DNA from 2 places in the Streptomyces sodiiphilus genome. Region 1 is predicted to be linked to the other one. Evidence: predicted binding sites of a transcription regulator. Region 1 holds the regulator's gene; the other holds the start of a gene.

The links. Region 1 encodes HrcA, which represses chaperone genes, less so after heat shock. Its sites were predicted from a motif close to TTNGCACTCNGNNNNNCNGAGTGCNAA; they were not measured.
Region 2: groES (co-chaperone GroES) is a predicted target of HrcA. The motif match lies at 1,175-1,201, and genes of this name have one in related genera.

Annotation. Positions count from the first base shown of each region.
Region 1 is NZ_BAAAMJ010000043.1:29,418-45,077, reverse strand. Features, by position in the region: gene ABD299_RS18770 (S41 family peptidase) at 1-1,572, opposite strand, end outside; gene ABD299_RS18765 (sodium-dependent transporter) at 1,712-3,286, shown strand; gene ABD299_RS18760 (methionine/alanine import family NSS transporter small subunit) at 3,286-3,402, shown strand; gene ABD299_RS18755 (16S rRNA (uracil(1498)-N(3))-methyltransferase) at 3,420-4,163, opposite strand; gene dnaJ (molecular chaperone DnaJ) at 4,237-5,370, opposite strand; gene hrcA (heat-inducible transcriptional repressor HrcA) at 5,371-6,387, opposite strand; gene ABD299_RS18740 (MBL fold metallo-hydrolase) at 6,574-7,335, shown strand; gene ABD299_RS18735 (DUF3097 domain-containing protein) at 7,357-8,202, shown strand; gene hemW (radical SAM family heme chaperone HemW) at 8,292-9,524, shown strand; gene ABD299_RS18725 (hypothetical protein) at 9,766-10,236, opposite strand; gene ABD299_RS18720 (hypothetical protein) at 10,477-11,091, opposite strand; gene ABD299_RS18715 (AMP-dependent synthetase/ligase) at 11,353-13,230, opposite strand; gene lepA (translation elongation factor 4) at 13,601-15,466, opposite strand; gene rpsT (30S ribosomal protein S20) at 15,652-15,660, shown strand, end outside.
Region 2 is NZ_BAAAMJ010000031.1:11,584-27,243, forward strand. Features, by position in the region: gene ABD299_RS15680 (THUMP-like domain-containing protein) at 1-3, opposite strand, end outside; gene ABD299_RS15685 (polysaccharide deacetylase family protein) at 114-1,088, shown strand; gene groES (co-chaperone GroES) at 1,345-1,653, shown strand; gene groL (chaperonin GroEL) at 1,783-3,405, shown strand; gene ABD299_RS15700 (ester cyclase) at 3,487-4,182, opposite strand; gene ABD299_RS15705 (SDR family NAD(P)-dependent oxidoreductase) at 4,246-5,040, opposite strand; gene ABD299_RS15710 (WhiB family transcriptional regulator) at 5,126-5,443, opposite strand; gene ABD299_RS15715 (response regulator transcription factor) at 5,818-6,429, shown strand; gene shbA (RNA polymerase sigma factor ShbA) at 6,726-7,301, shown strand; gene guaB (IMP dehydrogenase) at 7,402-8,904, shown strand; gene ABD299_RS15730 (GuaB3 family IMP dehydrogenase-related protein) at 9,003-10,118, shown strand; gene ABD299_RS15735 (nucleotide sugar dehydrogenase) at 10,206-11,468, opposite strand; gene ABD299_RS15740 (glycerol-3-phosphate dehydrogenase/oxidase) at 11,644-13,368, shown strand; gene ABD299_RS15745 (serine/threonine-protein kinase) at 13,442-15,430, shown strand; gene ABD299_RS15750 (protein kinase) at 15,547-15,660, shown strand, end outside.

The sequences.
Region 1 (15,660 bases):
GTGCGGCCGGCAGGCGGCGGTGAACGACAGGTCGAAGACGTGTGCGTCGTACACCGGGTCGAAGACCCGCTCGGACAGGAAGGCCAGGTGCTTGCCGTCGGTGGTGAAGGCGGGCGAGAGGTCGCGGAAGCGCAGCGGGGTGGCCTCGCTCACGGTGCCGGTGGTCAGGTCCGCGAGGCGCAGCTGGCGCAGCGGCCGGGTGCCGGGGTGGGACCAGGCCAGCCAGCGGGAGTCCGGGGAGAAGGCCAGGCCGTCGGCGTCGCCGTGAGTGCTGCGGTCCAGTTCGCTCACCTGCCCGTCGGCGAGGCCGACGAGCAGCACGCGCCCGTCGTGGGACGCCACGGCCGCGCGGCTGCCGTCCGGGGCGACCTGGAGTTCCAGCACCCGGCCGAGCAGGCCATGGGCCAGCAGGCGCGGCGGGGAGCCGGTCGTGCCGTCCGCGGGGGCGAGGGCGAGCGCGTCGTCCCCCTCGGCGTCGGTGACCCACAGCACCTGCTGGTCACCGTTCGCCGGGCCTCCGTCGCCGTCGGCCGGGGCGCGGAAGACCCGGGGCAGCCGGGCGCGCACGCCGGGCTCGGCGGCCAGGGCACGGACCGGTCCGTCGCGGTGGGTGACCCAGTGCACGGTGCCGCGGGTCTCCACGGCGCTGGCCCGGCCGGTGCGGTCCGGGCAGGCGGTGCCGAGGTGGGCGGCGGCGTTCACCGGGTGCGGCTGCCGGGCGGCGCGTGGGCCGCCGAGGCGGACCTCCAGCGGGCGGGGGCCGGAGCCGGAGTCCAGGTCGTCCAGGCACCACAGCTCGCCGCGGCAGGCGTACACGACGCGGGTGCCGTCGCCGGTGGCCTGCCGGGCGTAGCCGTCGTCCACCGGGGTGTGCCGGCGCAGACCGGTGCCGTCGGGCATCGAGGAGTACAGCGCTCCGGTGCCCTCGTGGTCGGAGAGGAAGGCGATGCGCTCGCCCACCCACATGGGGCATTCGAGGTTGCCGTCGAGGTTCTCGTGCAGGCGCCGGAAGGTGCCCGAGCCGTCCGGGTCGATCCACAGCTTGCCGGCGGTGCCGCCCCGGTAGCGCTTCCAGCGCGCGGCGTCCCGGCCGCGGCTCATCGTGGCGGACAGCAGCAGCACGGCCGGGCCGGGGCCGAAGGCCACCGCGCCCACCGGTCCGTAGGGCAGCAGCCGGGCGGGGCCGCCGTCCAGCGGGACGGCGCGTGCCCAGGTCTCGCGGATGGACGGGCGGTCGTGCGCGCCGGTGGCCAGGACCTCGGGCGTCCCGTCGGGCCCCGGCGGCAGCCAGCCGCGCACCGCCGTCTCGGTGCCTCCCCAGTAGGTCAGCCGGCGCGAGGGGCCGCCGTCGGCGGGAGCGACGTGCACCTCCGGGGCGCCGTCGCGGCTCGAACCCCAGGCGACCAGGGTGCCGTCCGGGGAGAGCCGGGGATGGGCGACGGGCGCCTGGTCGGCGCTGATCCGCCAGGCACGGCCGCCTGCCAGCGGCGCCGCCCAGACGTCGTCCTCGGCGGTGAAGGTGAGCAGCTCACCCGCGACATGCGGAAATCGGAGATACGAAGGCGAAGTCACCCGCGCCAGCCTACGAAGCGCAGTCGCTCCGGTACAGAGGGGGATCCCGGGAGCGCCACCGCGTTTGACACGATAAACGACATATCACCTGATAACGTTCGGTCAGTTTCGTACGGCGGACGATGAAGGACGCGCGCACATGCCCCCTCAGCCACGCGAGCAATGGGCGACCCGCGCCGGGTTCCTCCTGGCGGCCATCGGCTCGGCCATCGGGCTCGGCAACATCTGGCGCTTTCCCGCCGTCACGTACGAGAACGGCGGCGGGGCGTTCCTCCTGCCCTACCTGGTCGCCCTGCTCACCGCGGGAATCCCGGTGCTGATCCTGGAGTACACCCTGGGCCGCAAGTACCGCTCCTCGCCGCCCGCGGCGTTCCGTCAGCTGTCCCGGCCCGCCGAGGCCATCGGCTGGTGGCAGGTCGTCATCTGCTTCGTCATCGCCACCTACTACGCCGTGATCATCGCCTGGGCCGTGCGGTACGTCGGCTTCTCGGTGGGACAGCAGTGGGGCGACGAACCCGACAGCTTCCTCTTCGGGACCTTCCTGCGGGCCGCCGACAGCCCCGGCTCGTTCGCCGACTACCTTCCCTGGGGCGCCAGTTACGTGCCCGGTGCGGTCTGGCCGCTGGTCGCGGTGTGGGTCGTGGTGCTGGCGGTGCTCGCCCTCGGGGTCCGGCGCGGCATCGAGCGGGCCAACACCGTCTTCATCCCGCTGCTGGTCGTCTTCTTCCTCGTCCTGGTGGTGCGCGCGGTCACCCTGGAGGGTGCCGCCACGGGCCTGGACGCGCTCTTCGCACCCGACTGGGACTCGCTGACCACCGGCAGTGTCTGGGTCGCCGCCTACGGACAGATCTTCTTCTCGCTGTCCATCGGCTTCGGCATCATGATCACTTACGCCTCCTATCTGCGGCGGCGCGCCGACCTGACCGGTTCGGCGCTGGTCGCCGCCTTCGGCAACAGCTCCTTCGAGATCCTCGCGGGCATCGGGGTCTTCGCCACGCTCGGCTTCATGGCCGTCTCCGCCGGCACCGCCGTGGACGAGGTGGCGACCTCCGGCCTGGGACTGGCCTTCGTCGCCTTCCCGCAGGTCATCTCCGAGATGCCGATGGGCACCCTGTTCGGCGCGCTGTTCTTCGCCTCGCTGGTGGTCGCCGGTCTTTCCTCGCTGATCAGCATCGTCCAGGTGGTGGTGTCCTCGGTGCAGGACCGCCTCGGCCTGCGCCGGCTGCCGGCCGTGCTGTCCGTCGGCGGCCTGATCGCCGTGGTGTCCGTGGCCCTGTTCCCCACCGACGGCGGCATCTACCTGCTGGACGCCTCCGACCACTTCATCAACCAGTACGGCATCGCGCTGGCAGCGCTTGTCGCGGTGATCGTCGTCGCCTGGGTGCTGCGCCGGCTGCCGGTCCTGCAGCGCAACGCCGACGCCACCTCCGCGGTCCCGCTGGGCTGGTGGTGGCGGCTGTGCCTGGGCCTGATCACCCCGCTCGTGCTCGGCTGGATGATGATCGACAGCCTGGTGTCGGAGTTCGACGACAACTACGAGGGGTACCCCTCCTCGTTCCTGTCCTGGTCGGGCTGGGGGGTCGCCGCCGGCGCGCTGGTGCTGGGCATCCTGTTCTCCCTCATCCCCTGGCGGAACGCTCCCGCCCCCGGCCCCGAGGACCTCCTCGACGAGGCCCGGCACGACAAGAACGCACCGAAGAGGAGCAACGGCTGATGTCCACCGGAGCCGTCATCATGATGATCGTCGCCGTCGGCATCGTGTGGGGCGGGCTGATCGCCGCCCTCCTGCGGCTGCGCCGCCACCCCGACCCGCACGCCGAGGACTTCTGACGCCGCCGGCCCCCCGCTCAGCCCCAGCGGCCGGTCCGGCCGAGCACCAGCGCGGCCGCCGCGGTGCCCGCGGTGGAAGTCCGCAGCACCGAGGGCCCCAGCCGGCACGGCCGGGCGCCGGCCTCCTCGAACGCCTCCAGCTCCTGCGGGGACACACCACCCTCCGGACCGACCACCAGTACGATGCCGCCGTCCGCCGGAAGCACCACGGTGGCCAGCGGCTCACCGCCGGCCTCGTGCAGCACCCCGGCGAACGACGCGCCCGCCAGCAGACCGGCCACCTCCTCGGTGGTCATCGGCCCGGTGATCCGGGGGAAACGCAGCCGACGCGCCTGCTTGCCCGCCTCCCGGGCGGTGCTGCGCCACTTGGCCAGGGACTTCTCCCCCCGCTCGCCCCTCCAGCGGGTGACGCAGCGGGACGCGGACCAGGGCACGATGGTGTCCACCCCGGTCTCGGTCATCGTCTCCACGGCCAGCTCCCCGCGGTCCCCCTTGGCGAGCGCCTGCACGACGGTGACCGAGGGGCGCGGTTCGGGTTCCCGCCGCACCTCGGTGACCTCGACCGACAACCGGTCCCTGCCCTCCACGGCGGCCACCGTCCCGAAGACTCCGGTGCCCTCGCCGTCGGTCAGCACGATCTCCTCGCCGGCCCGCAGTCGCCGCACCGACACCGCGTGCCGGCCCTCGGCGCCGGAGAGCACCGGCACCGCGCCCGGCCGCAGCCCGGCCAGCTCCCCGTGCACGAACACCGGCGCCGTCACACCGCGCTCCCGCACCGGCCGGCGCCGCCGGCCTCACTCGTCACTGTCCGCGCTCCCGCGCCCCGCCCGGCCGTCACCGGCCGTTGAAGGCGTCCTTGAGCCGGGAGAAAAGGCCCTGCTGGCCCGGCTGGAACTGGCCCAGCGGGCGCTCCTCGCCCCGCAGCTCGGCCAGCCGGCGCAGCAGTTCCTCCTGCTCCGCGTCCAGCTTCGACGGGGTCTGCACCTCGACATGGATCACCAGGTCGCCGCGGCCGTTGCCACGCAGGTGCGTGACGCCGCGGCCGTGCAGCGGGATGGACTGGCCGGACTGGGTGCCGGGCCGGATGTCCACCTCCTCCACCCCGTCGAGCGTCTCCAGCGGCACCTTGGTGCCCAGGGCCGCGGCCGTCATCGGGACCGTGACCGTGCAGTGCAGATCGTCGCCGCGCCGCTGGAACATCGCGTGCGGGGTCTCGTGGATCTCCACGTAGAGGTCGCCGGCCGGGCCGCCGCCGGGGCCCACCTCGCCCTCGCCCGCCAGCTGGATGCGGGTGCCGTTGTCCACACCGGCCGGGATCTTCACCGTCAGCTTGCGACGGGAGCGGACCCGGCCGTCGCCGGCGCACTCCGGGCAGGGGGTGGGCACCACAGTGCCGAAGCCCTGGCACTGCGGGCAGGGCCGGGAGGTCATGACCTGGCCCAGGAAGGACCGGGTGACCTGGGAGACCTCGCCCCGGCCGCGGCACATGTCACAGGTCTGCGCGGAGGTACCCGGAGCGGCGCCCTCGCCGTTGCAGGTGTTGCAGACCGTGGCCGTGTCGACCTGGATCTCCTTGGTCGTGCCGAAGGCGGCCTCGTTGAGGTCGATCTCCAGCCGGATCATGGCGTCCTGGCCACGCCGGGTGCGCGACTTCGGCCCGCGCTGGGCAGCGGTGCCGAAGAAGGCGTCCATGATGTCCGAGAAGTTGCCGAAGCCGCCGCCGAACCCGGGACCGGCGCCCGCCGCGGCGCCCCCCATCGGGTCCCCGCCCAGGTCGTACATCTGTTTCTTCTGCGGGTCGGAGAGCACCTCGTAGGCGGTGTTGATCTCCTTGAACCGCTCCTGGGTCTTCGGGTCCGGATTCACATCCGGGTGCAGCTCCCTGGCCAGCCGGCGGAACGCCTTCTTGATTTCGTCCTGCGAGGCATCACGCTGAACGCCCAGGACCGCGTAGTAGTCCGTCGCCACCTAGTTCTCCGCGAGGATCTGTCCGACGTACCGTGCCACTGCGCGCACCGCTCCCATCGTTCCGGGGTAGTCCATGCGGGTCGGACCCACCACACCGAGCTTCGCGACCGCCTCGTCCCCAGAACCGTAGCCGACAGCGACAACCGATGTGGACGTCAGCCCTTCATGGGCATTCTCGTGCCCGATTCGTACCATCATGCCGGGGTCCTTCGCCTCCCCCAGCAGCTTCAGCAGCACCACCTGCTCCTCCAGTGCCTCCAGCACCGGCCGGATGGTGAGCGGGAAGTCCTGCCCGAAGCGGGTCAGATTGGCGGTGCCGCCGATCATCAGCCGCTCCTCGGTCTCCTCCACGAGGGTCTCCAGCAGCGTGGACAGCACGCTGGAGACGGTGCCGCGGTCCTCCGCGTCGAAGGACTCCGGCAGGTCCTGCACCAGCTGCGGGACCTCCGTGAAACGCTCGCCGACCACCCGGCTGTTGAGCCTGGCGCGAAGATCGGCCAGCGAGGACTCGCCGAAGGGCGCCGGGCAGTCCACCATCCGCTGCTCCACCCGGCCGGTGTCCGTGATCAGCACCAGCATCAGCCGGGCCGGGGCCAGCGAGAGAAGCTCCACATGGCGCACCGTGGAGCGGGTCAGCGAGGGGTACTGCACGACCGCGACCTGCCGGGTCAGCTGGGCCAGCAGCCGGACGGTGCGGCCCACCACGTCGTCGAGGTCCACCGCGCCGTCGAGGAAGTTCTGGATGGCCCGCCGCTCCGGCGAGGAGAGCGGCTTGACCCCGGCCAGCTTGTCCACGAAGAGCCGGTAGCCCTTGTCCGTGGGCACCCGCCCGGCGCTGGTGTGCGGCTGGGCGATGTACCCCTCCTCCTCCAGCGCCGCCATGTCGTTGCGCACGGTGGCCGGAGAGACCCGGAGGTTGTGCCGCTCGGTCAGCGCCTTGGAACCCACCGGTTCCTCGGTGCCCACGTAGTCCTGGACGATCGCCCGCAACACCTGGAGCCTGCGTTCGCTCAGCATGCCGCGCACCTCCCGTCCGGCCGTGTCGGTCGTTCCCGCACTGGCACTCCGGATTGGCGAGTGCCAGCTTCCGGACCAGTGTACGGCCGGGTAGCACCGGTACGGAATGACTGGTGGCCCCGAAGGTACCGCGCGCGGGCCCGCCGCAGGAGGCGCCGGGGGTGTGGTACGGCTAACGTCGCCCGCATGGAGACCACGTGGGAAGAGCTCGCACCCGGAGTACTGCGCCTGCGGCTGCCGGGCTGGGACGAGACGGTCGGAGCGGTCGCGGGCCCCGAGGGGGTGCTCGTCGTCGACGCGGGCCCGACCCTGGACGAGGGGGAACGCGTCCGCCTGGACCTGCGCCGGCGGCTGGGGCTCCCGGTCACCCACGTGGTGATCACCCACCCGCACTTCGACCATGTGCTGGGAGTCGGCGCGTTCCCGGGCGCCGAGGTGTACGGAGCCGCGGGGCTGTCGGAACTGCTCGCCCGGGACCGGCCCCTGCTGGTGGAGGACGCCGTCCGGTACGGCGTGGACCGGCGGGCCGCGCAGGAGGCCGCCGACGCGATGATCCTGCCGCGGCACGGGGTCAGCGGGGAGGTGACGCTGGACCTGGGCGGCGGCCGGGAGGTGATGCTGGCCAACCTGGGCCCGGCGCACACGGCCCACGACGTGGCGGTGCTGGTCCCCGGACTCGGGGGCATGACCCCGGAAGTGGTGTTCTGCGGCGACCTGGTGGAGGAGTCCGGCGAGCCCCAGACCGGGCCCGACGCCCACCTGTCGTGGTGGCCCGCGGCGCTGGACCGGCTGCTGGACCTGGGCGGGCCGGACGCCCGGTACGTGCCGGGGCACGGCGCGGTGGTGGACGCCGGCTTCGTCCGGGCCCAGCGGGATGCCCTGGCGGCCCGGGCGGCGGCGGAAGGCCAGGCCGCGCCGGGCCCGGGGTCCGCCGGGGGCGCGGCCTGAGCCTGGGTCACAATGGCAGCCATGCGCAGCAGGCGATACAGCTCCGACCTGACGCCGCCGTGGAAGCGGCAGGCACCCGTGCCCGAGGTACCGGCCGAGCCGGACCTGGTGGTGGAGGAGGTCTCCACCGGTTTCTGCGGGGCGGTGATCCGCTGCGAGAAGACCGCCCAGGGCCCCACGGTCACCCTGGAGGACCGGTTCGGCAAGCACCGGGTCTTCCCCATGGAGCCCCGGGGCTTCCTGCTGGAGGGGAAGGTCGTCACCCTGGTGCGCCCCCGTCCGGCTGCGCCCGCCGCCGCGCGCGGCCCGGCGCGCACCGCCTCGGGCTCGGTGGCGGTGCCCGGCGCGCGGGCGCGGGTGGCCCGCGCCGGGCGCATCTATGTGGAGGGGCGCCACGACGCCGAGCTGGTCGAGAAGGTGTGGGGCGACGACCTGCGCATCGAGGGCGTGGTGGTGGAGTACCTGGAGGGCATTGACGACCTGCCGGCCGTGGTGCGCGACTTCTCCCCCTCCCCCGATGCCCGGCTCGGGGTGCTGGTGGACCATCTGGTGCCCGGCTCCAAGGAGTCCCGCATCGCCGCACAGGTCACCCACCCGGACGTCCTGGTCGTCGGTCACCCGTTCATCGACATCTGGGAGGCGGTCAAGCCCTCCGCGGCCGGCATCGACCGGTGGCCGCGCGTCCCGCACGGCCAGGACTGGAAGCGGGGGGTCTGCCGGGCCCTGGGCTGGCCGGAGAACACCGGCGCGGCCTGGCAGCACATCCTCGGCCGCGTGCACAGCTTCCGCGACCTGGACCCCGGGCTGCTGGGCCCGGTGGAGCACCTGATCGATCACGTCACGGTCGGCTCGCCGGCCGGCCCGTAGCGGCGGGCGGGGACCGGACCGGGCCGGCAAGGCCGGGGCCGCAGGGGGCGGGCGCCGGGGAAACCGCGGGCTGCGGCGACAATGGCCCCATGCCCTCCGCACTCCCCGACGGCGAGGCCGTGCCCGACGACGGCGCGCTGCCCGCGTCCGCCCTGGCCGGCGCCGCCGACCGCCCGCTCGCCTTCTACCTGCACGTCCCGTTCTGCGCCACCCGCTGCGGCTACTGCGACTTCAACACCTACACCGCGAGCGAGCTGCGCGGCCCCGGCGGCGCGGCGGCCTCCCGGGAGAACTACGCCCGGGTGCTGACCGAGGAGGTGCGGCTGGCCCGCACGGTGCTGGGCGACGACCCCCGCGCGGTGCGCACGGTCTTCGTCGGAGGCGGCACCCCGACCCTGCTTCCGCCGGACGACCTGGCGCTGATGCTGGACGCGGTGCGGCAGGAGTTCGGGCTGGCGGACGACGCCGAGATCACCACCGAGGCCAACCCGGAGTCAGTGGACGCGGCGTCCCTGGAACGGCTGCGGGCCGCGGGCTTCAACCGGATCTCCTTCGGCATGCAGAGCGCCCGGCAGCACGTGCTGCGGGTCCTGGAGCGCACGCACACCCCTGGCCGCCCCGAGGCGTGCGTGGCCGAGGCGCGGGCGGCGGGCTTCACGCACGTCAACCTGGACCTGATCTACGGCACTCCCGGGGAGAGCGACGCCGACTGGCGGGCCACGCTGGAGGCGGCGACCGGCGCGGGCCCCGATCACATCTCGGCGTACTCGCTGATCGTGGAGGAGGGCACCCGGCTGGCGCAGCAGATCCGCCGCGGCGAGGTGCCGATGACGGACGAGGACGTGCACGCCGACCGATACCTGATCGCCGAGGAGACGCTCTCGGCCGCCGGCTTCACCTGGTACGAGGTGTCGAACTGGGCGTCCTCGCCGGCCGGGCGCTGCCTGCACAACGAGCTGTACTGGACGGGCGCGGACTGGTGGGGGGCCGGGCCGGGGGCGCACAGCCACGTGGGCGGCGTCCGCTGGTGGAACGTGAAGCACCCCGGGGCGTACGCCCAGGCGCTGGCGGCGGGCCGGTCCCCCGGGGCCGGCCGGGAGCGGCTCACTCCGGAGGACATCCGGGTGGAGCGGATCCTGCTGGAGCTGCGCCGGGCCGAGGGCTGTGAGCTGTCCCTGCTGACCCCGGCCGGCCTGCGGGCGGCCCGGCAGGCGCGGGACGACGGGCTGCTGGCGGCCGGTCCGCACGCCGGGGGCCAGGCCGTTCTCACCCTGCGCGGCCGGCTGCTGGCCGACGCGGTCACCCGGGATCTGACCGACTGAGCGCGCCCGGACACAGCGGACCGGGGCGGGCACCCGAGGGGTGCCCGCCCCGGCCGGACGAACTCTGGAGGGTCATTTTCCCGCACCGGCCGGCCCCGGCGGGGGAACGGTCACCTTGCGGCATCGCGGCAGGAGAACCGCGGCATCCGTGGAGGGAAGGCGTCGGCCCGCCCGTCTCGCGGTTCGCCGGCCGGCCGTTCGCCGCGAAGACCCACGGCCTTCCCGGCTGTACGGGCCTGGCTCAGCGGTGGGCGCCGAGCAGCCCGGCGTTGCCCGCCAGGGCGCCCTCGACCATCCGCAGGGTGCGGGTGTTGGCGTCGGAGACGGGCTCCACCGGCTCCAGTCCGTTCTCCGGGGCCGTGATGTCGACGTCGATGATGTCGCCCTCGGCGCCGGTTTCCCCGATCCACCCAGCGGTGTTGCCGGTGCCGAAGACAGTGACGGGAGCGACGACCTGAGCCGAGGCCTGGTTGCAGATGACACCGGCAGGAGCGATGAGGACGGCGGTGTTCTCGGCCTCCGCGTCGGAGAACCAGGAGCGCTTCACCTCGGCCTCGCCCTCCTGCTCGACGGCGATGCAGCTCTGGAGCGATGCCTGCGACAGCGAGTCGCCGCCCCGGTCCCACGGCGCGGCGTGGGCGGCCGCAGACGACATTCCGACCATTGCGGCAGCCGTCACCGTAACAGCGGCCAGCCGGATCGATGAACGCATAGTTACTCTCCTATCCTGATCTCCCCTTTTGGAAGAACAGCACGAGTATCACCCGCGACACCGACAGAGAAAGCATCTGCCACGCCGGTATCCCAGCATTCGGGTGGCACCGTCATTCGAATTGCCTAATCGCATTCCGGGCACACAAAGCTGCCCGGCAGGGGTCAGAAATTTCTGGCCCCTGCCGGGCGGCAATTACGGGAGCGGCCCGGAAAAGCCTCCCGCAACCGGTCCATGCGTTCAGCGTGCGAGTTCGGCGTCGGCCATGGGAGCGACACCCTGGTCCGGGCGGAGCATGTCCGCGCCGGCGACGGGCTGCTCCATCCCGGTGCCGGCGACGGGCTGCTCCATCCCGGTGCCGGCGACGGGCTGCGCCGATTCGATGCCGGCCGCGGGCTGCGGCCTCGCGCCGGCGTCGGCGAGCACCCCTTCCACCATGCGGGAAGTCTGCGCGTTGATGTCCTGGGCCGAGAGGATCTCGGGCGGCAGCACACCGTTCCCGGGAGCCTCGATGTCGAGGTCGACCGCTTCTCCCGCCGCCTCGGCGTCCGCCTCCCACCCTGCGGTGTTGCCGTCACCGAACACCGTGACCGGAGCGACGACCTGCGGGGCGACCTGCGTGCAGACGAACGGCCCGAAGAAGATGAAGGTGGCGTTGTTCTCCGCCTCGGCGTCGGAGAAGATCGAGCGCTCGGTCTCGGCCTCCGCCTCCTGATCGACGGACAGACAGCTCTGAATGGTGGCCTGCGACAGCGAGTCGCCACCGCGCGGTCCGGCGCTCGCCGCCGTGGCCGAGGCGCCGACCATCGCGGCAGCCGAAACCGTGACAGCAGCAAGCCGGATCGATGAACGCATAGTTACTCTCCTATCCTGATCTCCCCATGCGGAAGAACAGCACGAGTATCACTCCGCGCCATGCTCCAGGGACTCAGCCACGCCCTGCATGCCCCGCACGGCGGACACCTTCACGCGAATTGCCGTACCGCCTCGTCCGGCCTTCCGCTCCACGACAAGAAAGAACCGCCCGGTCGGCGCCGGTAATTACCGGACGCCAACCGGGCGGCTGGAAAAGGGATTTAGCGTCTCACGGAGCCCGCAGAACTGCCGTGGGGACCGTCAGACCCCCTCGTACATCTCCTCGATGAGGTGGCCGAACTTCTTCTCCACCACCGGGCGCTTCAGCTTCAGGCTGGGGGTGAGTTCGCCGTTCTCGATGTCCAGGTCCCGCGGCAGGAGGCGGAACTTCTTGATCGTCTGCCAGCGCTGGAGCCCGGAGTTGAGCTGCTGCACATACCCGTCGATCAGCTCGCGGGTCCGCTCGTCGCCCACGACCTCCTCGTAGCTCTTGCCACCCAGGTTGTTCTCCGCGGCCCAGCCCATGATGGAGGGCTCGTCCAGGGCGATCAGCGCCGAGCAGAAGTTCCGGCCGGCGCCGATGACCAGGACGTTGGACACGTACGGGCAGACCGCCTTGAACTGGCCCTCGACCTCGGTGGGCGCGATGTACTTGCCGCCGGAGGTCTTGAACAGGTCCTTCTTGCGGTCGGTGATCCGCAGGTAGCCGTCCTCGGACAGCTCGCCGATGTCGCCGGTGTGGAACCAGCCGTCCTCCTCCAGGACCTCGGCGGTCTTCTCCGGCAGGTTGTGGTAGCCCTGCATGACGCCGGGGCTGCGCACCAGGATCTCCCCGTCCTCGGCGATGCGCACCTCAAGGCCCGGCAGCGCCTTGCCGACGGTGCCGGTGCGGTAGGCCTCGCCCGGGTTGACGAAGTTGGCGGCGCTGGACTCGGTGAGACCGTAGCCCTCCAGGATGTGGATGCCGGCGCCGGAGAAGAAGAAGCCGATGTCCGGGGACAGCGCCGCCGAGCCGGAGATGCAGGCGCGCATCCGGCCGCCGAACGCGTCCCGCAGCTTGGAGTAGACCAGCTTGTCGGCGATCGCATGCTTGGTCCGCAGCCCGAACGGCGCCGTGCGCTTGCCGGTCCTGCGGTAGTTCTCCTGGCTGACCTTGCCGTACTCGCGGGCGATCTCCGCGGCCCACAGGAAGATCTTGTACTTGGCGCCACCGGCGGCCTTCGCCTTGGCCGCGACCCCGTTGTAGACCTTCTCGAAGATCCGCGGCACGGCCGCCATGTAGGTCGGCTTCACCACCGGCAGGTTCTCGATGATCTTGTCGACCCGGCCGTCCACGGCGATCACGTCGCCGACCTTGATGTGCGCGGCCAGCAGCACCTTGCCGAAGACGTGTGCCAGCGGCAGCCACAGGTACTGCACGTCGGTGTCGTCCGACAGGTCGATCGCCTCGATCGCGTAGGCCATGTAGGACCACGCGTCATGCGGCAGGCGGACGCCCTTGGGCCGGCCGGTGGTGCCGGAGGTGTAGATGAGGGTGGCGAGCTGGTCCGAGCGCAGGGCGGCGACGGACTCCTTGACGCAGTCCGGGTGCTTCTCCAGGTAGGCGTTGCCGCGCTCGGCGAGCTCCGACAGCGAGAGGACCCAGCCCTCAGGGTCGCCCTCGGCGGCCACCGCGTCCTCGGCCTCCATGACCACCACGTGCTTGAGCTCGGGAAGCTCGGCGCGGCGCTCGCGGACCTTGGCGAGCTGGGCCGCGTCCTCGGCGATCAGCACCTGGCTGGCGGAGTCGGCCAGGATGTAGGCCGTCTCCTCGGCGTTGGTGGTCGGGTAGACGGTGGTCGTCGCCGCGCCCGCGCTCAGGATGCCGAAGTCGGAAAGGATCCAGTCCACCCGGGTGCCGGAGGCGATGGCCACCCGCTCCTCTGCGCTGACGCCCAGGTCCATCAGACCCGCGGCGATGGCGAACACCCGCTCCCCGGCCTCGCGCCAGGTGTAGCCGCGCCAGTCGTCGGGGCCGTCGCCCGCGGAGGGCACAGGGTACCGGTACGCCTCCTTGTCAGGGGTGGCTGCGACCCGATCGAGAAAGAGATGCGCCACGGACGGCGGACGGTTCTCGATCGGATTCTGCTTCTCGCTCACGGCTTCCTCCGGGTCCCGCACTGCAAAAGGGTGACTCACGAGTAACACTCGGAGCGCTCAGACTAAATGCCCGGGCCCCGGTACGTAAGGGCTGTGGCCTCGTCGATGCCGGAACGTGGCCGACGGTGACCATCGGCGACCCGACCGGCCCTGTCCTGCGCGAACGCGGCACACGACGGGACACGGCCCGTCCGGCGAATGGCCGGAACCGGCCCGTCGCGTCCACCGTACGTCCCCCGGCATCCGCCCGCACCACACGCCTCCGGGGCCGGGCACGCCGACGGCGCGCTGGGGGAAACTCCGGCCGCGCCGGAGGAGCACGCGGTCCCGTGGCACGCGCGGCGCGCCGTGCCGAAGCGGGGAGAGCGGGCTACTTCTTGCCCTTGCCCTCGCCGCCGCCGTCCGAGTCGGAGGACAGCGCGGCGATGAAGGCCTCCTGCGGGACCTCGACCCGGCCCACCACCTTCATCCGCTTCTTTCCCTCCTTCTGCTTCTCCAGCAGCTTCCGCTTGCGGGAGATGTCACCGCCGTAGCACTTGGAGAGCACGTCCTTGCGGATGGCACGGACCGTCTCGCGGGCGATCACCCGGGAACCGATGGCCGCCTGGATGGGCACCTCGAACTGCTGCCGCGGGATGAGCTCGCGCAGCTTGGAGGCCATCTTCACCCCGTAGGCGTACGCCTTGTCCTTGTGCACGATGGCGGAGAAGGCGTCCACCTTGTCGCCGTGCAGCAGGATGTCGACCTTCACCAGGTCCGCGGCCTGCTCACCGGTCGTCTCGTAGTCCAGCGAGGCGTAACCGCGGGTCTTGGACTTCAGGGCGTCGAAGAAGTCGAAGACGATCTCCGCGAGCGGCAGCATGTACCGCAGCTCGACGCGCTCCTCGGAGAGGTAGTCCATGCCCTGCAGCGCCCCGCGCCTGGTCTGGCACAGCTCCATGATCGCGCCGATGAACTCGCTGGGCGCGATGAGCGTGGCCCGCACCACCGGCTCCCGCACCTCGGCGATCTTGCCGGTGGGGTACTCGCTGGGGTTGGTGACGGTGTGCTCCGAGCCGTCCTCCATCGTGACCTGGTAGACGACGTTGGGGGCGGTCGCGATCAGGTCGAGGCCGAACTCCCGCTCCAGGCGTTCACGGATGACCTCCAGGTGCAGCAGCCCCAGGAAGCCGACCCGGAACCCGAAGCCGAGCGCCGCGGAGGTCTCCGGCTCGTAGACCAGGGCGGCGTCGTTGAGCTGCAGTTTGTCCAGCGCGTCCCGCAGGTCCGGGTAGTCCGAGCCGTCCAGCGGATAGAGCCCGGAGAACACCATCGGCTTGGGGTCCTTGTAGCCGCCGAGCGCCTCGGTCGCCCCGCCCTTCTGCTGGGTGACCGTGTCGCCGACCTTGGACTGCCGCACGTCCTTCACGCCGGTGATGAGATACCCCACCTCGCCGGCGGCCAGGCCGTCGGAGGGGGTCATCTCCGGCGAGTTGGTGCCGATCTCCAGCAGTTCGTGCGTGGCGCCGGTGGACATCATCTGGATGCGCTCGCGCTTGCCCAGGTGCCCGTCGACGACCTTCACGTACGTCACCACGCCGCGGTAGGCGTCGTAGACCGAGTCGAAGATCATCGCCCGGGCGGGGGCATCGGCCACACCGACCGGGGGCGGGATGCGGCGGACCACCTCGTCCAGCAGCTCGCCGACGCCCTCCCCGGTCTTCGCGGAGACCTTCAGGACCTCCTCGGGCTCGCAGCCCACCAGGTGCGCCAGTTCGGCGGCGAACTTCTCCGGCTGGGCGGCCGGCAGGTCGATCTTGTTGAGCACCGGGATGATGGTGAGGTCGTTCTCCATCGCCAGATAGAGGTTGGCGAGGGTCTGCGCCTCGATGCCCTGGGCGGCGTCCACCAGCAGGATGCAGCCCTCCCCCGCCGCCAGCGACCGGGACACCTCGTAGGTGAAGTCCACGTGGCCCGGGGTGTCGATCATGTTCAGGATGTGCGGGGTGCCGTCCTCGGCCCCCCACGGCATCCGGACGGCCTGGGACTTGATGGTGATGCCGCGTTCCCGCTCGATGTCCATCCGGTCGAGATACTGGGCGCGCATCTGCCGCTGCTCCACCACACCGGTGAGCTGGAGCATCCGGTCGGCAAGGGTCGACTTGCCGTGGTCGATGTGCGCGATGATGCAGAAGTTGCGGATGACAGCCGGGTCGGTGCGGCTCGGCTCCGGCACGTTCGAAGAGATCGCGGGCACGCAAGGTCCTGTCGGGTGAAGGCGGTCGTGGGGCTGGGTCGTCACCCATGCTCCCATGCGCGGAGGCCTGTCGGCGGATTGGGAGGCGGACCCGGCCCGCTGGTAGGCTGGCCCACTGTGTCTCGTGCGCTGCACGCGCACCGGACAGCGAACGACATCATCATCGAACCTGCAAAGGCTCATTCGTGGCGAAC
Region 2 (15,660 bases), on a different contig from region 1:
CATTCTCCCCGCTCCGGACGGGGCGGCGCGCCCGGAGCGGGGCGGGGGGATGGCAGCATCCCGGAGCTATGGGGATTATCAGACAAGTAAGACAAAAGGATGATCGGCCTTCGATGTCCGACGAGCCCCGGCCTTCCGGCTCCTCCGGGCGGTCGAGGCTGCGGCGGCGGGCTCTCGCCGGGGGCGTGACGATACTGGCGGTGGCGTGCGCGGTGGCCGGGGCCGGCACCGGCGCCCTTCCCGGAGTCGCGGAATGGCGGCCGCTGTCCGCCCTGCGGGGCCCCGTCGGCGAGGAGGTCACGGGGCTGTCCGCACCGCCGCCGGCCCGGGCGGCGCCCGGCGCGCTCGCCGCGCACGCCGAACGGCTGGAGCGCGCCGAGCGGCGCCGGGTGACCGCCGCGCGGACCTGGGGGCTGCGGGCGGTGCCGCTCCGCCCGCCGGCCCCGCCGAAGCGGAAGCCGGCGCTGTCCACCGAGTCCGGGCATCTGAAGGGGCCGGGCCTCCCGCCGGTCATCACCCGGGTCCCCACCGGCGACAAGGTGGTCTTCCTGACCATCGACGACGGGGCCGAGAAGGACGACCGGCTGCTGGAGATGATGCGTCAGCTCGACGTGCCCTACAGCAGCTTCCTCGCCGACTACGTGGCGCGGGACGACTACGACTACTTCCGCAAGGCGCACCGCAACGGCTCCGCGGTGCACAACCACTCCGTGAACCACCGGGAGATGAACAAGCTGCCGTACCGGGAGCAGCGCCGGGAGATCTGCCGGCAGCAGGACATCCTGGAGCGGGAGATCGGCGAGCGGCCGGAGCTGTTCCGGCCTCCCTACGGCGCCTACAACACGGACACCCTGCGGGCGGCCCGGGACTGCGGGGTGCGCGTGGTGCCGCTGTGGGCCGAGGAGGCGTTCCCGGACCGGATCGAGTACGGCCGGGCGGACCGCCGGCTGCACCCGGGCGACATCGTCCTCAGCCACTTCCGGGGGAGGGGGGAGTGGGACGGCGACATGCCCGCGATGGTCCGGCGGGTGGTGGACACCGCCACCGCCCAGGGGTTCGCGATCGCCCGTCTGGAGGACTACATCTGACGTTTCCGCCCCGCGTCACCACGGGGCGGAAACGGCGACCGCGCCGGTCGCGGCCGTGGCCGCCGGAGTGGCGCGCCGCGCCGCGCCTGGCACTCCGGTTGACTGAGTGCTAACCGCGGCCTAGTCTCTGTTCTGGCACTCTCGATGAGAGAGTGCCAACCGCGACGGGCGGATCCGGCACCCGCGACGACGGGTCCACCAGGTCGCGATTCCAGACATATACAGACCCCGTGAGATCTCCGAAGGGGGAGGTCGGATCGTGACGACCGCCAGCAAGGTTGCCATCAAGCCGCTCGAGGACCGCATTGTGGTCCAGCCGCTCGACGCCGAGCAGACCACGGCTTCGGGCCTGGTCATTCCGGACACCGCCAAGGAGAAGCCCCAGGAGGGCACCGTCCTGGCTGTCGGCCCGGGCCGCTTCGAGGACGGGAACCGTCTCCCGCTCGACGTCAAGGTCGGCGACATCGTGCTCTACAGCAAGTACGGCGGCACCGAGGTGAAGTACAACGGCGAGGAGTACCTCGTTCTCTCGGCCCGCGACGTGCTCGCGATCATCGAGAAGTAATTCACCGGTTCACCGGATTTTTTACCGACCGCGCCCCGGTCTCCCGCGTACGACTGAGCCGGGGCCGGGGCGCGGCTCCATTGCGGTCGGCCTGACGGACGGCAAGGAAGTACGAGGGATACGCAACCCATGGCGAAAATTCTGAAGTTCGACGAGGACGCCCGGCGCGCCCTCGAGCGCGGCGTCAACAAGCTCGCCGACACGGTGAAGGTGACCATCGGCCCCAAGGGCCGCAACGTGGTCATCGACAAGAAGTTCGGCGCCCCCACCATCACCAACGACGGCGTCACCATCGCCCGTGAGGTCGAGGTCGAGGACCCGCACGAGAACCTCGGCGCGCAGCTGGTGAAGGAGGTGGCGACCAAGACCAACGACATCGCGGGTGACGGCACCACCACCGCCACCGTGCTGGCCCAGGCCCTGGTCCGCGAGGGTCTGCGCAACGTCGCGGCCGGCGCCTCCCCGGCCGCCCTGAAGAAGGGCATCGACGCCGCCGTCCAGGCCGTCTCCCAGGAGCTGATCGCCAACGCCCGGCCGATCGACTCCAAGGAGGACATCGCCGCCGTCGCCGCGCTGTCCGCGCAGGACAAGCAGGTCGGCGAGCTGATCGCCGAGGCCATGGACAAGGTCGGCAAGGACGGTGTCATCACCGTCGAGGAGTCGCAGACCTTCGGCCTGGAGCTCGACTTCACCGAGGGCATGGCGTTCGACAAGGGCTACCTGTCGCCCTACATGGTCACCGACCAGGAGCGGATGGAGGCCGTCCTCGACGACCCCTACATCCTCATCCACCAGGGCAAGATCTCCTCCATCGCGGACCTGCTGCCGCTGCTGGAGAAGATCATGCAGGCCGGTGGCTCCAAGCCGCTGCTGATCATCGCCGAGGACGTGGAGGGCGAGGCGCTGTCCACCCTCGTCGTCAACAAGATCCGCGGCACCTTCAACGCGGTGGCCGTCAAGGCCCCCGGCTTCGGCGACCGCCGCAAGGCCATGCTCGGTGACATCGCCACCCTCACCGGCGGCACTGTCATCTCCGAGGAGGTCGGCCTCAAGCTGGAGCAGGCCGGGCTGGACGTGCTGGGCAGCGCCCGCCGCGTCACCGTCACCAAGGACGACACCACCATCGTCGACGGTGCCGGCAAGAGCGAGGACGTCACCGGCCGGGTCGCGCAGATCAAGGCCGAGATCGAGACCACCGACTCCGACTGGGACCGCGAGAAGCTCCAGGAGCGCCTGGCGAAGCTGGCCGGAGGCGTGTGCGTCATCCGCGTCGGCGCCGCCACCGAGGTGGAGCTCAAGGAGAAGAAGCACCGCCTGGAGGACGCCATCTCCGCGACCCGCGCCGCGGTCGAGGAGGGCATCGTCTCCGGTGGCGGCTCCGCCCTGGTGCACGCCGCCAAGGTGCTGGAGGACGGCCTCGGCCGCCGGGCCGACGAGGCCACCGGCGTCGCGGTCGTGCGCCGCGCCCTGGTCGAGCCGCTGCGCTGGATCGCCGAGAACGCCGGCCTGGAGGGCTACGTCATCACCTCCAAGGTGGCCGAGCTGGACAAGGGCAAGGGCTTCAACGCCGCCACCGGTGAGTACGGCGACCTGGTGAAGGCCGGCGTCATCGACCCGGTCAAGGTCACCCGCTCCGCCCTGGAGAACGCCGCGTCCATCGCCTCCCTGCTGCTCACCACCGAGACCCTCGTGGTGGAGAAGAAGGAAGAGGAGCCGGAGGCCGCCGGCCACGGCCACGGCCACGCGCACTGACGCGAACCGGCCGCACACGCGGGCCCCGGGCCTCCGCCGGCAAGGCGGAAGGTCCGGGGCCCGCCGGCGTCCGGGCGCGGGTTACTGCTCGATGATGCCGAGCTGGACGAGCAGCCCGAAGTAGTCCCAGTTCCACCAGGATTCCGCGATCTTGTCCTCGCGGAAGCGGAAGGTGGTGTGGCCGCTGACGGTCAGTTCCCGGCCGGTGGGCTCCACCCCCAGGTACTCGCGGTTGTGCGTCGCGGTGGAGGTCCAGCGGAGAGTGACCAGATCTCCCTCGGCCAGTTCGCTCTCCACGGTGATCACCGGCTGGAGCGCCTCCAGCATCTCCGCGGCCGCCGCGATGGAGTTCTCCAGGTCGACCGGGTCGGCCGGATTCGCGGGGTCGTGCTCCCGGTAGTCGGGGGTGCACAGTTCGCGCAGCGTGTCGTAGGAGCGGTTGTTGACCCCCTCCTCGAAATACCGCCGGGCGTTCGCCGTGTTGAGCTGGTCCTCCCGCACCACGTCGAGGTCGGTGAAGCTGGGGGGCTCCTCGCAGAGCGCGACGATCTCCTGGAAGAGCTCGTCCGTCTCGGCGAGTTCGGAGTTCCGCATCGCCTCCTCGTAGGAGGGGAACTCGACGATCTCCACCACGTGGGAGGCGTCGCTCCGGTCCCGGCCGATCACGGAGTGGGTCGCGGTCCGCTTCCCGTTCGTCCGCTCCAGCCAGGTGTCCATCAGCTGGTTCATGTCATCCAGCCGGCTCGTCTTGCAGTCGATGACCTGCACAAAAGTCATGATGCTCCCTGGACTGTCTGGTTTGCTCCATTTGGGTGCTATGTCCAGGCTAGTGGCTCGATGTCAGAGTGACACGTCGGGAGCTTTCCGCGGTCCGTACTTGCGGCCGGCCCGCGAGGAGACGCCGCCCAGCGCCTGCCGGGGCACCAGCTTCACCGCGCCCATCAGGGCCTTGTACCGGGGGTCGGGGACGGACACCGTCTTTCCCCGGGCCAGGTCCCGCAGTGCCGCGTCCACCACGCGGTCGGCGTCCAGCCACATCCAGTTCGGGATGTTCCTGGTCCCCATGCCGGCCCGCTGGTGGAACTCGGTCCTGACGAACCCCGGGCACAGGGCCATCAGCCGCACCCCGCTGCCCGCCAGGTCACGCGCCGCTCCCTGGGAGAACTGCACCACCCATGCCTTGGACGCCCCGTACGTGCCGCGCGGCACGAACGCCGCGACGGAGGCCACGTTCACCACCGCCCCCCGGCCGCGCTCGCGCATCGGCGCGGCGGCCGCCGAGGTGAGCCGCAGCACCGCCTCGCAGTGCACCTTCAGCATGCGCAGCTCGTCGGCCATCGGGACGTCCAGATAATTGCCCTTGAGGCCGAAGCCCGCGTTGTTGACCAGCAGGTCGACCGGGTGCGTCCGGTCGGCCAGCCGCTCCTCCACGGCCGCGATGCCGTCGTCCGTGGCCAGGTCCGCCACCAGCACGGACGCCTCGATGCCGTGCCGGTCGTGCAGCTCGGCCGCCTGTCGCCGGAGTCGTTCGCGGTCGCGCGCGACCAGCACCAGATTGTGTCCGTCCCGGGCCAGCCGCCGGGCGAAGGCGGCGCCGATCCCCGCTGTCGCCCCCGTTGTCAGAGCAGTAGTCATGGGATGACGGTAAACCGTGCGGCCGCCGCGCCGGCATGGTGGTCACGTCCCCCGGACGTGCGCTCCGGGGCGGGTGGGCGGCCCGTCACCGGGGCGGATCGGAGGGGCGGGCGTCCACCAGGCCGCGGCGGGCCCTGCCCATGAGCTCCTCGCGTTCGTCCTCCGTCAGGCCGCCCCAGACGCCGTACGGCTCCCGTACGGCCAGCGCGTGCGCCGCGCACTCCGAGCGGACCGGGCAGCGCATGCAGACCTCTTTGGCCGAGGCCTCGCGGGCGGTGCGGGCGGCGCCGCGCTCTCCCTCGGGATGGAAGAAGAGCGAGCTGTCGACGCCCCGGCAGGCGGCGAGGAGCTGCCAGTCCCAGAGGTCGGCGTTCGGGCCCGGGAGGCGGGAGAAATCAGCCATGGTGTCCCCTCGAGTGCGGAAGCGAATGTAAATATGACTACCAGCCGAATATAGCCAGAGATGCACCGAGCGGCAGAAATAGGCCTGAATAGGGCAAAACAGATGTTTGGCGTGTTTGGTCAAGGGCAGCTATCATGTGACCGCCTGGTCACCCGGAGTGGTGATGCCATGGGAGTGGTCCAGGGGTGCCCGCGGCGGTCGGCCGAAGGTCAAGCCCGGAAGCCGTAACTCTTTCGGGTGACCGTCGTTGAGAGGGCAGAGGCGGTTGACGAGGCCACCGCTCGGGCGCATGTCCGAGGCCGTCGACCGCACAGGTGACGACTCATAACAGCCTGGAGGCTCAAGGTGATGCGCATCAGCCGCGGAGGGCGGTCATGACTTCCGTCCTCGTCTGCGATGACTCCCCGCTTGCCCGGGAGGCGCTCCGCCGCGCGGTCGCGACCGTGCCCGGCGTCGAGCGGGTGACCACGGCGGCCAACGGCGAGGAAGTCCTGCGCCGCTGGGGCGCCGACCGATCCGATCTGATTCTGATGGACGTACGGATGCCGGGGCTGGGAGGTGTGGAGACCGTCCGGAGGCTGCTGTCCGCCGACCCCGGGGCCCGCATCATCATGCTGACCGTCGCCGAGGACCTGGACGGCGTGGCGCTGGCCGTGGCCGCGGGGGCGCGGGGCTACCTCCACAAGGACGCCTCCCGTGCCGAGCTGCGGGCGACTGTGACGCAGGCGCTGGCGGATCCGACCTGGCGGCTGGCCCCGCGCCGGCTGCGCTCGTCCGACATGGGCGCGGCTCCCACCCTCACGGCCCGGGAGATCCAGGTGCTGGAAGGCATGAGCCACGGCCGGTCCAACGCGGAGATCGGGCGCGAGCTCTTCCTCTCCGAGGACACCGTCAAGACGCACGCCCGCCGGCTGTTCAAGAAGCTCGGTGCCTCGGACCGCGCGCACGCGGTCGCGCTGGGGTTCCGCTGGGGCCTGGTCCGCTGAGGTGACGGACAGGCCGCGCCGGAGCAGCGCGGCACGGCCTGTCTGCGACGCCCGGCGCAAGGGTGCGGCCGGTAATCTCGCGGGTGACGCATCCTTGAAGCATGATGCTCTCAGGGGACGAGCCTGCCTGGCGCGAGGGGAGAGCTTCGGACATGACGACCGGCGCCCCCGCGCATGCCGCTGCCCGAGGCCCGTGTCCGCCGGCCGCGGCTGCCCGGGCACCGGCGGATAACACTTCGGTGCACAAGTCGGGCCCGGCCGGGCCCGACCGCCCGGCGCAGGTGCACCATGGACGGATGCGCGAAGACGAGGCGACGGGGATCAGCGCCCTCGTTCACCGCGCCGCGGAGGGGGACCGCGAGGCCACCCACGACCTCCTGGCGCTGGTCCACCCGCTGGCGATCCGCTACTGCCGCACCCGGCTCACCCGGCTGCCCGGCGACGCCCGGCACTTCGTGGACGACCTGGCGCAGGAGGTGTGCCTGGCCGTGCTCTGCGCGCTGCCCCGCTACCGGGACACCGGCAAGCCGTTCGAGGCGTTCGTCGTGGCCATCGCGCAGCGGAAGGTGGCCGACCTGCAGCGGGCCGCCATGCGCCACCCCGGCAGCACGGCGGTGCCCTCCGACGAGATGCCCGAGCAGCCGGACGACTCCCTGGGGCCCGAGGAGCGCGCGCTGCTCAGCAGCGACGCCGAGTGGGCCAAGAAGCTGCTGGCCAGTCTTCCCGAGCATCTGCGCGAGCTGGTGCTGCTCCGGGTGGCCGTCGGCCTGACGGCGGAGGAGACCGGCCAGAAGCTCGGCATGTCCCCGGGGGCCGTACGGGTGGCCCAGCACCGCGCGCTGAGCAGGCTGCGGGCGCTCGCCGGGGACTGAGCGCTCTCTCACGTCCCGCGCCACCCCGCGGCGGCGCGGCGAATCTCCGGCAGGCCGTAGCATGGACCTCCGGGCCGGGCAAGAGTGCAGGGAAGGTGTCATGACTGATTACGTCGATGGAGTGCCGGAGAAGTTCGCGACGCTCGGGCTGACCTACGACGATGTGCTGCTCCTGCCCGGTGCCGCGGATATGACCCCGCAGGACATCGACACCGCCTCGTACGTCTCGCGGAACGTCCGGGTGAACGTCCCGCTGCTGTCCGCGGCGATGGACAAGGTGACCGAGGCCCGGATGGCCATCGCGATGGCCCGCCAGGGCGGGGCCGGGGTGCTGCACCGCAACCTGTCCATCGAGGAGCAGGCCGCCCAGGTCGACCGGGTCAAGCGCTCGGAGTCCGGGATGGTCAGCGACCCGATCACCATCCGGCCGGACGCCACGCTGCGGGACGCCGACGAGCTGTGCGGCCGTTTCCGGATCAGCGGCGTCCCGGTCACCGATGCCGCCGGGAAGCTGCTGGGCATCGTCACCAACCGCGACATGGCCTTCGAGCTGGACCGCAGCCGTCAGGTCCGCGAGGTCATGACCCCGATGCCGCTGGTCACCGGCGAGGTGGGGATCTCCGGCCACGACGCCATGGAGCTGCTGCGCCGGCACAAGATCGAGAAGCTGCCGCTGGTGGACTCCTCCGGGGTGCTCAAGGGCCTGATCACCGTCAAGGACTTCGTCAAGGCGGAGAAGTACCCGCGGGCGGCCAAGGACGCCGAGGGCCGGCTGATCGTCGGCGCGGCGGTCGGCGTGGCCGGGGACTCCTACGAGCGGGCCGAGGCGCTCATCGAGGCCGGGGTGGACTTCGTCGTCGTGGACACCGCGCACGGCCACTCCAAGCTGGTCCCGCAGATGGCCGCCAAGATCAAGTCGAACTACGCCGTGGACGTGGTGGCGGGCAACGTCGCCACCCGGGACGGCGCGCAGGCCCTGGTGGACGCCGGCGTGGACGGCATCAAGGTCGGCGTCGGGCCGGGGTCGATCTGCACCACCCGGGTGGTGGCCGGGATCGGCGTGCCGCAGGTCACCGCGATCCACGAGGCCGCGCAGGCCGCGCGGGCGGCCGGCGTCCCGGTGATCGGCGACGGCGGCCTGCAGTACAGCGGCGACATCGCCAAGGCGCTGGTGGCCGGCGCCGACACGGTGATGCTGGGCAGCCTGCTGGCGGGCTGCGAGGAGTCCCCGGGCGAGCTGCTGTTCATCAACGGCAAGCAGTTCAAGTCCTACCGCGGCATGGGCTCGCTCGGCGCCATGCAGAGCCGCGGAGAGACCCGCTCGTTCTCCAAGGACCGGTACTTCCAGGAGGAGGTCGGCGACGACGAGAAGCTGATCCCCGAGGGCGTCGAGGGGCAGGTGCCCTACCGCGGCCCGCTGGCCTCGGTGGTGCACCAGCTGGTCGGCGGCCTGCACCAGTCGATGTACTACCTGGGCGGCCGGACCATCCCCGAGATCAAGGAGCGGGGCCGGTTCGTGCGCATCACCGCCGCCGGGCTCAAGGAGAGCCACCCGCACGACATCCAGATGACGACCGAGGCGCCGAACTACTCCCGGCGCTGAACGGCCCGCGGCCCGCCGGGTGTCCCACGGGTGCCCGGCGGTGCCCGCGCTGAGAAGATGTGCACCGGCTCCCGCAGCGACACCGGAAGGTTCTACACGTGACTGAGATCGAGATCGGGCGCGGCAAGCGCGGACGGCAGGCCTACGCCTTCGACGACATCGCCGTGGTGCCCAGCCGGCGCACCCGCGATCCGAAGGAGGTCTCGATCGCCTGGCAGATCGACGCCTACCGCTTCGAGCTGCCCTTCCTCGCCGCTCCGATGGACTCGGTGGTCTCCCCGCGGACCGCGATCCGCATCGGCGAGCTGGGCGGCCTCGGCGTGCTGAACCTCGAAGGGCTGTGGACCCGGTACGAGGACCCCGAGCCGCTGCTGGCCGAGATCGCGGAGCTGGACGACGCCCGGGCCACCCGGCGGCTCCAGGAGATCTACGCCGCGCCGATCCAGGAGGAGCTGATCGGCCGGCGGATCAAGGAGGTGCGGGAGGCCGGGGTGGTCACCGCCGCCGCGCTGTCCCCGCAGCGGACCGCGGAGTTCTCCAAGGCGGTGGTGGACGCGGGGGTGGACATCTTCGTCATCCGCGGCACCACGGTCTCCGCCGAGCACGTTTCCGGCGCGGCCGAGCCGCTGAACCTCAAGCAGTTCATCTACGAGCTGGACGTGCCGGTGATCGTGGGCGGCTGCGCCACCTACACCGCCGCGCTGCACCTGATGCGCACCGGAGCCGCCGGGGTCCTGGTCGGTTTCGGCGGCGGTGCCGCGCACACCACCCGTAATGTCCTGGGCATCCAGGTGCCGATGGCCACCGCCGTCGCCGACGTGGCGGCCGCCCGGCGGGACTACCTGGACGAGTCCGGCGGCCGCTACGTGCACGTCATCGCGGACGGTGGTGTGGGCTGGTCGGGGGACCTGCCCAAGGCGGTCGCCTGCGGTGCCGACGCGGTGATGATGGGCTCGCCGCTGGCCCGGGCCACGGATGCCCCCGGCCGCGGTCACCACTGGGGCATGGAGGCGGTCCACCTCGACGTGCCGCGCGGCAAGCGGATGAACCTGGGCACCGTGGGCACCACCGAGGAGATCCTGCTGGGTCCCTCGCACAGCCCGGAGGGCTCGATGAACTTCTTCGGCGCGCTGCGCCGCGCGATGGCGACGACGGGCTACTCGGAGCTGAAGGAGTTCCAGCGCGTCCAGGTCATGGTGGCGCGCTCCCGCTGACGGGGCTCCCGCCGCCCGCGCACCGGCGCGGTTCCCGCCACGAGGCGGGGGCCGCGCCGGTGCGGTGTGCGGGGCGGGCGAGCCGGGTCACAGCCGGTGCGCGGCACCGGCCGGGGTGGCGCCGCGGGTGTCCAGCAGCAGCGGCGCCTTGGCGGCCAGTCCTTGCAGGTCGTAGACGCTGTGGTGCTGCAGCAGCAGGGTGAGGTCGGCCGCCGCGGCGGCCTCGTAGAGGGCGTCGGCGCGCGGGATGGGCCGGCCGGCCGCCCGCCACTGGGCGACGTAGGGGTCGTGGAAGCTGAGCTGGGCGCCCAGTTCCAGCAGCCGGGTGGCGATCTCGCGGGCCGGGGAGCCCTCCTGGTCGGGTAGGTCCGGCTTGTAGGTGACGCCGAGCAGCAGCAGCCGGGCGCCGCGGGCGGACTTGCCGTGCTCGTTGAGGAGGGCCGCCGCGCGCTGGGTGACGTAGCGGGGCATCCGTTCGTTGACTTCCTGGGCGAGTTCCACCATCCGCAGCGGGTAGCCCGCGGTGCGTCCGGCCGGCGGCAGCGAGCCGGGGTCCACCGGGACGCCGTGACCGCCCACCCCGGGGCCGGGGCGGAAGGCCTGGAAGCCGAACGGCTTGGTCTCCGCGCAGCGCAGCACGTCCCACAGGTCCACCCCGAGGTCGTGGCAGAGCACCGCCATCTCGTTGACCAGGGCGATGTTCACGTGCCGGAAGTTGCTCTCCAGGACCTTGACGGCCTCGGCCTCCTTGGTGCCCCGGGCCCGCACCACCTTGTCCGTCACCCGCCCGTAGAACGCGGCCGCGGCCTCGGTGCAGGCCGGGGTGAGGCCGCCGATCACCCGGGGGATGTTGGCGTAGCCGTACCGGCGGCTTCCCGGGTCCAGCCGGCCGGGGGAGCAGGCGAGGTGGAAGTCCCGTCCGGCCCGCAGGCCCGAGCCCTCCTCCAGCAGCGGGCGCAGCATGTCCTCGGTGCAGCCGGGGTAGACCGTGGATTCGAGCACCACCAGCATCCGGGGGCGCAGCTGCCCGGCCAGCGCGGCGGCGGCCTCGCGGACGTGGCCGAGGTCGAGCCGGCGGTCGGTGCCCAGCGGGGTGGGCGCGCAGATCAGGGCCGTCCGGACGCGGCCCAGCACGGCCGGGTCGCTGCTGGCGGAGAACCCTCCGGCGAGCATGCGGCGGATGTCGGCGGCGGTCAGCGAGCCCTCCACCGGAGGGCGGCCGGCGGTGAGTTCGGCGGCGACCCGGGGGTCGGGAGTGAAGCCGACGGTCTGGATACCGGCGGCCGAGGCCGCCTGGGCGGCCGGCAGGCCGAGGTGGCCGAGGCCGAGGACGGCGAGATCAGCGGGCATGTGCGGTACGGCTCCCTTCCGCGAGGCACCGGCAACGCACGTCAGCTTAGGCAGATATATGACAGATATGGCGGATTGTGTGCTAAGCCGAGTCGCGGTCGCGCCAAAGGCGCCGCCATGGGGGAGCATCGGTGGCAGGACGGGTAGGTCATGACCGACGAGCACGGGAGGCAGCGTGAGAACAGCGACTCTGGGGCCGGCGGAACGGACCCGCGCACTGACCCGGATGGCGGACAAGGAGCTCGACGTCCTGGTCGTCGGCGGCGGGGTGGTCGGTGCGGGAACCGCGCTGGACGCGGTGACCCGGGGCCTGAGCACCGGCATCGTGGAGGCCCGCGACTGGGCGGCGGGAACCTCCAGCCGCTCCAGCAAGCTGATCCACGGCGGCCTGCGGTATTTGGAGATGCTGGACTTCGGGCTGGTGCGGGAGGCGCTGAAGGAGCGCGGGCTGCTGCTGCAGCGCCTGGCCCCGCACCTGGTGCGCCCGGTGCCGTTCCTCTACCCGCTGCGCGGCCGCGGCTGGGAGCGCTGGTACGCGGGCAGCGGTGTGGCACTGTACGACGCCATGGCGCTGGCCACCGGCCACGGCCACGGGCTGCCGAGGCACCGTCATCTCTCCCGGCGCGGGGCGCTGCGCGCGGCCCCCGCGCTGAAGAAGGACGCGCTCGTCGGCGCGCTCCAGTACTACGACGCGTTCAACGACGACGCCCGCTACGTCTCCACGCTGGTGCGCACCGCGGTCTCCTACGGGGCGCACGCCGCCAACCGAGCCCGGGTCACGGGCTTCCTGCGCGAGGGGGAGCGCGTGGTCGGGGTCCGGGTGGTGGATCTGGAGGAGGGGCGCGGCCCCGGTGAGTTCGCCACCTACGAGATCCGGGCCAAGCAGGTCGTCAACGCCACCGGGGTGTGGACCGACGACACCCAGGCGATGATCGCCGAGCGCGGCCAGTTCCACGTCCGGGCCTCCAAGGGCATCCATCTGGTGGTGCCCAAGGACCGCATCCACTCCTCCACCGGCCTGATCCTGCGGACCGAGAAGAGCGTGCTCTTCGTCATCCCCTGGGGCCGGCACTGGATCATCGGCACCACCGACACGCCCTGGGACCTGGACAAGGCCCACCCGGCGGCCTCCAGCGCGGACATCGACTACCTGCTGGAGCGCGTCAACGAGGTGCTCGCCGTCCCGCTGACCCGGGACGACGTGGAGGGCGTCTACGCGGGGCTGCGGCCCCTGCTGGCCGGTGAGTCCGAAGCCACCAGCAAGCTGTCGCGCGAGCACACCGTGGCCCATCCGGTGCCCGGCCTGGTGGTCGTCGCCGGCGGTAAGTACACGACCTACCGGGTGATGGCCAAGGACGCGGTGGACGCGGCGGTGCACGCCCTGGACACCCGCGTCGCGGAGTGCTGCACCGAGGAGATCCCGCTGGTCGGGGCCGAGGGCTACCACGCGCTGTGGAACGCCCGGGCCCGGCTGGCGGACCGGGTCGGCCTGCACGTGGCCCGGGTGGAGCATCTGCTCCACCGCTACGGCTCCCTGGTGGACGAGGTGCTGCGGCTGATCGAGGACGACCCGGCGCTCGGCGAGCCGCTGCCGTGCGCGGACGACTACCTCAAGGCCGAGATCGTCTACGCCTGCACGCACGAGGGCGCCCGCCACCTGGAGGATGTGCTCACCCGCCGCACCCGCATCTCCATCGAGACGTTCGACCGGGGCACGCGCAGCGCCCGGGAGTGTGCCCGGCTGATGGCCGGTGTCCTGGGCTGGGACCGCGAGCAGGTCGACCTCGAGGTGGAGCACTACGAGAAACGGGTGGAGGCCGAGCGGGAGTCTCAGCTCCAGCCCGACGACCGGACGGCCGACGCGGCCCGGCTGGGGGCTCCCGACACCGTGCCGCTGTGATCGTGGCCGGGGCGGAACACCACGGCGCCGTCGCATGGGTGACAATGTGCGGGGACGCCGGAGGGGACGACGCATGGGCCAGGACAACGGGGACAGCCGGGCGCGGGCCGCCGAGCCCGCTGAGCACGAGGACAAGCCCTCGCGCGACACCGACACACCGCGCGAGGTGCGCGACGACGACGCGCCGACCGTCGCCGCCAAGCTGCTGAACGGCCGTTACCGGCTGGGAGGCGTGGTGGGCCGCGGCGGGATGGGCACGGTGTGGCGGGCGCGCGACGAAATCCTGGGCCGCGAGGTCGCGGTGAAGGAGCTTCGGGTACCGGCCGGCATCGACGACGGGGAGCTGCGGCGGCTGACGACCCGTACGCTGCGCGAGGCCAAGGCGATGTCGGCGATCCGCAGCCGCGGTGTGGTCACCGTCTACGACGTGGTGGACGAGGATTCCCGGCCGTGGATCGTCATGGAGCTCATCAACGGGCGCTCGCTGGCCGACATCATCCGGGAAGACGGCCCGATGACCCCCCGGCAGGCCGCCCGTACGGGGCTGTCGGTGCTGGAGGTGCTGGGCGCCGCGCACCGTCAGGGGATCCTGCACCGCGACGTGAAGCCCTCCAACGTCATCGTGGCCGACGAGGACGGTCGGGTGGTGCTCACCGACTTCGGCATCGCCAAGGTGGAGGGCGACCCCTCCATCACCTCCACCGGCATGCTCGTCGGCGCGCCCTCCTACATCTCCCCGGAGCGGGCCCACGGTGAGACGCTGGGCCCGGCCGCCGACATGTGGTCGCTGGGCGCGCTGCTGTACTGCGCGGTCGAGGGCCGGCCGCCGTTCGACGCGGGCGGGGCGATCGCCACCCTCACCGCGGTGATGAACGACCCGGTGCCCACCCCCCGGAACGCCGGGCCGCTGGCTGAGGTCATCACCGGGCTGCTGGCCAAGGAGCCGGACGACCGGCTGGACGAGGCCGGGGCCCGCAAGCTGCTGAAGGCCGCGTCGGCCCCGGTGGCCGAGCCGTCCACTGCGGGCGCCGCCGCCGCGGCCACCGCCGGAAAGGCCGGGGAAGCCGGGAAGGCCGCGGAGACGGAGAAGGCCGGCGGGCCCGGCGATGCCAGGACCCTCAAGGAGGACTCCGGGCGCCGCACCACGGCCCTCGCAGCCGCTTCCCCGGGCCCGGAGGACGCGGGGCAGGCGAAGCCGGCCCCGGCCGGGCGGGCCGCCTCGGGCGGCACCCCCCTCGCCGCGGGCCGCCGGCGTCTGCTCGTGGCGGGCGTGGTCGCGGTCGTGCTGCTCGCCCTCCTCGGTGCCGCCCTCGCCTCGACGATGGGCGGCGGGAAGGACGAGGAGGCCTCCGGCGGAGCCGGCAGCGGACAGCGGGACGACGACGCCGCCGGCGGCGACCCGGACGGTCCGGGCGGCTCCGGCGGCACGGACGGCGGCGCGGACGCCTCGGACGGCGGTGCGGACGCCGGCGAGGGGACGGAGGACGGCGGCGAGCCGGGCGCGGACGACGAGTACGGGGAAGACGGCGGGGAGCGGGATCCGGCCGGATCCGGGGACGGCGACGGCGGACCGGGCGGCGAGGGCGGGGCATCGCCACAGATCCCGGAGGGCTACGCCGAGATCACCGACACCGACTTCCGGTTCCGGGTCGCGCTGCCCGAGGGCTGGGAGCGGGTCCGGATCGCCGGCCAGAACTCCGGCGGTGAGTACAGCGATCCGGCCGGGGGCCCGCCGATGGTCCAGATCGACTTCACCTCCTCGCCGGGCAACGACGCCGCTGCCGCCTGGCGGCTCCTGGAGCCCGCCACCCAGAGCGCCAGCAGGAACTACCGGCGTATCGGCATCGAGGAGATCGAGTGGCGGGGCTATCCGACCGTCGCCGACTGGGAGTTCGAGCGGGTGGTGCGAGGCCGGGACGTCCGGGTGCTCAACCGCGGCTTCCGGGTGGACGCCGCCCGCGGCTACGCGATCATGATCACGTGTGTGGCGGACGAGTGGGACGGGAAGGAGTGCCGCACGCTCCGCGACACCGCGTTCAGTACCTTCCAGCCCTTGGAATGACCGGGAGTTGACGGACCATGGGCGCACTGTGCCCGTGGCACGTATCGTGAGAGCCGGAGCCCGGTGAGCGGCTTCCTGAGGCAGCCGGGCGCCGCGTGCGCTGAGGGGAGGCGAGCGTGGACAAGTACGCGGGACGACTTCTGGCCGACCGCTACCGCCTTCCCAGGCCCCCCTCGGACGAGTTCGAACTGGCCGAGTCCCCGGCTTTCGACACCGCCAGCGGACAGGAA